2 regions of the Neobacillus sp. B4I6 genome follow, and region 1 is predicted to be linked to the other one. Evidence: riboswitches for the same ligand, from Rfam matches in the RefSeq annotation. Region 1 holds a riboswitch; the other holds the start of a gene.
What was found. A riboswitch is a leader RNA that binds a small molecule or an ion and turns the genes downstream of it on or off. The one in region 1 is predicted to bind cyclic di-GMP.
Positions count from the first base shown of each region.

Region 1 (3,214 bases):
AATTATTTATTCAGGTATAAATAATTTAATTTTTGGAATTTTTGTACTATAATGGTAGTATAAAAAAATTTAAGTGGGTGAATAGTGTGCCGTTGTATCAGATGAAGGAAGTTTGGACACCGTTGAAATTCATTAATATTAAATTCTTTAAAAGTGAAAACAGGCAAATTTTCGTGAAAATTTGGAAAAGTCGCAGAAAGAAAATTAGGTTTCTTTAAGACAGTTGGCATAGCTCCATCTGTTTTTTTATTAGAAGGGGACCGCAATATAACTAAAAGAAGCATTGCCGTATTTAATGGAATGGTTCCAAGATTTAAATCATGCATTCTACAGGCAATAGAAGAAAAGGATGAGGACTGGGTCCCGGTTAGTGGATCATGTCAAATAAATAAAGCTAATCCACTTAAACAATATTAGGGAGTAGCTTTCTTTCACTATATTTACTATATGATTCAACTCGATTGCGACCTTTTTGTTTTGCTTGATATAGTGCCCTATCTGCTTCACGGATTAAATCCTCTGGATTAGAATTAAAATCTGGAATTATTGTAGCAGCGCCAACACTGACTGTAAGGAATTTACTAACATTAGACCCTACATGAGGAATATGTAACTCTTCAACGGTAGAGCGTATTTTTTCTGCCACAATACAAGCATCATTTATAACTGTTTCCGGCAAAATGATTGCAAACTCTTCACCGCCATAGCGAGCAACTGAATCTGTTCGTCGCTTAACGGTCTCCTCTAAAATACTTGCTACTTGTTTTAAGCATTCGTCACCGCCCATATGACCATATGTATCGTTAAACTCCTTAAAAGAATCAATATCAAGCATAATTAGCGATAGTGGTTTACTGTAGCGTACAGCCTGTCTCCATTCTCGAATCAAATATTCATCAAAATAACGACGATTAGCAATGCCTGTTAATCCATCTCTATTCGAAAGATCTTCCATCTCTTGATAAGCTTCTATAAGGTGTTGTTCAGCTACCTTTCGTTCAGTAATATCAGTTACCATTCCGATGACATAGGATAATTCATCATTTTTTCCAGGAAATAGAGATGAAGTTACTTTACCCCAAACCAATTGTCCGTCCTTACGATAATAACGCTTTTCTAATTGATAATGGTCGATTTTTCCTTCCAATAATTCATTCAAGAGTCCCATAATTATAGTAGTATCATCGGGATGACTAATATCACCAAAAGTAATATTTTGTAATTCTTTCTCACTATACCCAAGCATATCTTGTAACTTTGGATTAGCCATAACAGGTCTGCTGTTTTTATCCATGAGAGTAATACCAATAGGCGATTTCTCATATATAACTTGAAACTGTTCATTAATTCTTTGTAATTCCTTACTTTGATTCCTATCTTTTTCCATAAATAATTTCACTTTGTCAAACTGTTTACCACACCACCAAGCGAGTGTTAGCATTATTGGCAAACCTATAAATTCAATAGTATCAACGTATCCATCTCTAGAAAAATAATAGGTTATATACAAACAATTAGTAATTAGAACAAGAATAAACGCAGTTATGCTTCCTTTATATTTCATTTTCATCACTTATCCTGTAATCAACTCTTTTATCTTTTACATTTTTTTATGGATAGGGCAAAAAACGACTTACATTTTAGTAACTTTCTGACGTTTTTCCATAGTATGATGGACTCCATTATTTATTAAGAAAATCTCTAATTTCATCAACGGATATTTCCAGCGCTAGAGCTTGCTTAATAAGCTCCACCCATTCATTATCTAGTTCTTTTTCACATGTTGGTACGATCATAATACAACCTCCTAAAATATGTACAATTTTAGGCAACCCAGCGATCATAGTTTAAAACCTTAGACCTGTAGCTTTGCGTCCCAGTCTTTCGAAAGGTTTGCTTTTAACTAATTAAAGAATTAAAATATTAAGGCTCATAGTACAATGGTACTATATGTTTTCTAATAAACAAATAAATATAATTCTAAAAAGTTCGACATTAATTGACAGAAACGTTGATTTAACAATAAAAAAAGCGATGCGCTACCTAAAGCATTGCTTTTATAAATGTCTTTATTGTTGCGGGTACTCCAAATGAGAACGGCTTAATATGAACTGTAGGTATTTTCTATTGAAAACCTACTTAAAAATCAACCCCAAACAACTTAAGTTCCTCCGAATCATGAGGGAGGGTAACCATCTCTTCAAACTTCATTCCGACCTTTTCAAGCAGTCTCGATGACCCATCATTGTCCTCAGAGGTAATCGCCACAATCCGCTTCAGACCCAGTTGTTCCCTTCCATAGACAAGCGTGGCTGAAGCTGCCTCAAAACCATAACCTTTAGTTTGAAACCTTGATAAAAAAGCAAAACCAAGATCGACATCGTCTAAAGAATCGCGTTTAATCAATCCGCAAATCCCAATCGGGGTCCTTCCTTCATCTTTTAGCTCCGTCATATAAAGACCAAAGCCCAGCCGGGAGTACATCTCCATCGGTCCCGTTACAATGTAGTTCCTAGCATCCTCTAACGTCCGCACCCCTCGATCACCGATGAACCGTATCCAAGAAGGACCATTCAAAAGCTCGAGAATAAACGCGGCATCATCTTGCGTTAACCAGCGAAGGACCAATCGTTCTGTTTCAATCACTTTCAACTAAAATACACCTCATTTGATTGTTATTTGTGAAAAATTCATAACTAAGTCAAACTATATCATGTATCCTGAAAAGGAAGATGGTAGAGCAATGGTTTTTTCACTAGATCAACTAAAATATCCTAGCACCATCTTAAAGGATGATTAATCATGGAGCAGATTAGAGAGGAGAGCACAATGACGACTAATTTTATAAAATTAACTGAACCTACCTCAAACATCGTTGAGGTGTTTAATCGTTGGGAAAACGACCCAGCATTAATTCCGTTGACTCGCCCGAACCAAAACCAATCGGAAATGGAACGTCGTGAAGAAATGTCCCTGGTGGACTTAACAAAACGCCTGGAAGACCATCACATCTATCTTATCTATCTGAATGACCAGTTAATCGGTGAAATGAACTATGTAGTCGATCCGAACTATCTTTACAAAAAAGAGCCTGGGACCGCCTGGATTGGGATCACTCTTGGTGAATCCGAAGGACGAGGCAAAGGGATTGGTTATGATGCGATTCAATATATGGAGGAACAGATTAAGAAGCAAGGGCTGAAGCGGATTGAAT
Region 1 is NZ_JBNPWB010000002.1:5,517,439-5,520,652, forward strand. Features, by position in the region: gene QF028_RS29545 (GGDEF domain-containing protein) at 404-1,564, opposite strand; gene QF028_RS29550 (anti-repressor SinI family protein) at 1,683-1,796, opposite strand; cyclic di-GMP riboswitch class I at 1,825-1,908, opposite strand; gene QF028_RS29555 (GNAT family N-acetyltransferase) at 2,140-2,652, opposite strand; gene QF028_RS29560 (GNAT family N-acetyltransferase) at 2,830-3,214, shown strand, end outside.

Region 2 (3,214 bases), 1.9 Mb from region 1:
GGCCTATGATTAACGATTCTGCAGGGGTATCAAAGGTTGAGGCCAATTGGATCGTTTCCGTATCTCCCACCATTACTAACGAGGAGCTTGATACCCCAGTGATTTTTATGTTTTGGACAAAGAGTTCTCGGTTATAAACCTCGAAGTTCATTCTGATTTCATCCCTTTCATATTTTCAGGTAAATTGCTGAAAAAAACAAATACCCCATTTTGAATTTCCTTTTTTAATGCTTCTATAACTAAATCGTCCGAAGGGGCATTTTCAAAAGAGCGGCTGCCAGAGGAATGGGCGTTTATATGTTGTTCAATCCTGATAGGAAGCTGTTTAATGATGTCTTGTTTTATGAACGATAAATATTCATCATTCGGTTGAACGGTTAATTCCCTTTGGGCATTTTCAACTAATTGAGGTAAATCTGTTTCTAAATATCTGTAAATAGCTTCCTCGATTTTCATTGATCTTTGCATTTGATCCTTGGGTGATATTGGTGTGGTTAAGGATTGATTTTGTACTGCGAAGTCCTCGATTCCTGATAATTCGGATGGGTTTAGACCTATGTTTAATGTTCCTTCAAGAGTCTCAACTTTCAATTGATCAAATTTATATTCAATTTTATCAACATGGATGGCTTTTTTTTCATTTAATTGTTTGATATCTTCTTTCATTTTTTGGAGAGCGTTCTCTAAAGTTAGAATTCGCTGCTCCTGTGCTTGAATACACATCTGTAGCCATTGAAGATATTGGGAATAATCCTGATACATGTAATCACCTCACAATTATTTCGCCAATAAGTTTATCGATTTCTATATGATAGGGAGCTTACCTATCTTGTTCTCTTACAGCAGCTTGTAATGGTACGGCTGGTGTCCCTAATAAAGAGCCTGAAGTTTTTGGTGCGGGTTGTGTAAATCCACCGGTATTATATAAATGAGATGTAGGTTTGATAATCCCCGCACTGCCTATTTGTAGGACGGAGGAATTGGTAATCCCGCCAATTTTAATAAAATTAATCTGAATGGACTGCTGGATATAGAAATTCATTTAAAAATCACCCATTCATTAAGCATTAAGTGCAATTCCTTGATCATATACATCAGGATCATTGGTATTCGTGGAACTAACATTATTATGGAGCCGTAAGCTTTCCCCTGTGTTAAAGGAACCAGCACCGGAAAAGGTTTTTGCATTGGAAAATGGCATAATTTTATAAACATCTCCAATATGGAAAACAGAACTGCTGCCAAGTGTAATGACCTGTGCAACTCCAACAATCGCTGGCATTTTCAACACCCTTTTTTCATAGTATCTTCTACATCCTATGTATGGGCACAGCTAATGTGATTGATTCGCCCAAATATATTGGAAACCGAGGTCATTTAAGTTTATTTACACTTTTATTTATTTGTTTTTAGGGGTATGAATATAAAATAGTTCAATTAACCTATGATTCACAATGCAAAATGATAAAATAGTAGGATATCCGATAAGGGTAAAACGTTCTATTATGTGATTAAGAGATCAGTCGGAAAAATAAACACTGAGTCTCGATAAAGGCAAAGCTGATGAAAATCAGTGACGCAAAGCTACAGGGGCTAAGGTGCATTTGCACTAAGCCAGCCAGTTACCGAAAGATCAGGGTGTTTCAAAATAGATATTCTATGTCTGCATAGGTTTTCTATGTATATATGGTTGTTCTATGAATTCTATCCCCCCTTTGGTAAAGGTGGGGCTATTTCTATTTCACGGAGGTGAAAATTGTTGAAGACACCTTTAATGGACGAGGAAAATGAAAAGGCGAAAAAAGCTAACAAACATCAGGAATTAGAGAATGTTCTTCATAAGAAAATTTTGCAAGAGTTAAAAGAGCAAGAAATTGAGGAAATCATTCCAAAGTTTGACGGAATGACAGTCGAAATAATAAAAGAAGATGAAGAATTCCGCGGGCAAATTGATCGGAAAAAAGTAGATGATGAGCTAATCAACGACCTAACTGGTTTCGGACCAATTAATTCCCTCCTTTTAGATGAAGATGTTTCAGAGGTAATGGTGAATGGACCCAACCAAGTTTACTGTGAACGAAAAGGGAAGTTGGTGTTAACGCCAGTTCAATTCCGAGACAATGAACATGTCATGAGTGTAATAGACAAAATCGTTGCCCCACTGGGACGGAGAATAGATGAAAGTTCTCCAATGGTAGATGCCAGGCTTCCGGATGGATCGCGTGTTAATGCGATCATTCCCCCCTTGGCATTAAATGGACCAACTATAACAATCAGGAAATTTTCAAAGGATCCCTACCAGATTGAAGATTTGATTAACTTTGGAACAGTCACAGAGGAAATGGCTATCTTTCTAGATGCTTGTGTGAAAGCACGGTTAAATATGTTTGTCAGCGGAGGAACAGGATCTGGCAAAACAACCACACTCACTGTTTTGTCAAATTTTATCCCAGATGATGAAAAAATCGTAACTATTGAGGATGTAGCCGAGATTCAATTGGGACAAGAGCATGTGATATCCCTAGAGTCACGTCCGCCCAATATAAAAGGTATAGGAGCCATCTCCATTAGAGATCTTGTCAGGAACTCACTACGGATGAGACCAGACCGCGTTATTATCGGGGAAGTACGTGGAGGAGAAGCGCTTGATATGCTGCAGGCAATGAATACGGGACATTATGGTTCATTGGCTACAGGGCACTCAAACAGTCCAAGAGATATGATTGCTCGGTTGGAAACAATGGTTCTTATATCTGGTGTAGATTTGCCGATAAAAGCACTACGTGAGCAAATTGCCGGGGCAATTGATGTGATTATACAGCAAACACGTTTAAAGGACGGAACAAGAAAAATTGTCAATATAACTGAGGTACAAGGGATGGAAGGAGAAATTATCGTTCTCCAAGATATCTTCTCTTTTAAACAAGAAGGACTTAACTCAGAAGGGAAAATAATCGGAAGGCTTGTACCTACCGGTGTCCGCCCTAAATTTTATGATCGTCTAGAGGCATCTGGAATTCAAATTCCGTCGTCCGTGTTTATAGAAAATGAGGAGTGGCGGCAATGATTGGACTGCTCCTGATTTTTTTCTTATTAACGGCGATTATATTATTCTGGTCTATCTTTAAGGTGTTGTTTTTATCAGAAAATAAGGTTCAGGATCGAGTGCAGCATTACTTATCAATGAACGATGTAAAAAGAGAATGCCCGGGGA
Region 2 is NZ_JBNPWB010000002.1:3,585,169-3,588,382, reverse strand. Features, by position in the region: gene QF028_RS19885 (spore gernimation protein GerPD) at 1-151, opposite strand, end outside; gene gerPC (spore germination protein GerPC) at 148-762, opposite strand; gene QF028_RS19875 (spore germination protein GerPB) at 821-1,042, opposite strand; gene QF028_RS19870 (spore germination protein) at 1,061-1,282, opposite strand; cyclic di-GMP riboswitch class I at 1,544-1,630, shown strand; gene QF028_RS19865 (CpaF family protein) at 1,775-3,067, shown strand; gene QF028_RS19860 (hypothetical protein) at 3,064-3,214, shown strand, end outside.
Region 2: linked by a shared signal. The riboswitch ahead of QF028_RS19865 (CpaF family protein) and the one ahead of QF028_RS29550 (anti-repressor SinI family protein) in region 1 are both predicted to bind cyclic di-GMP.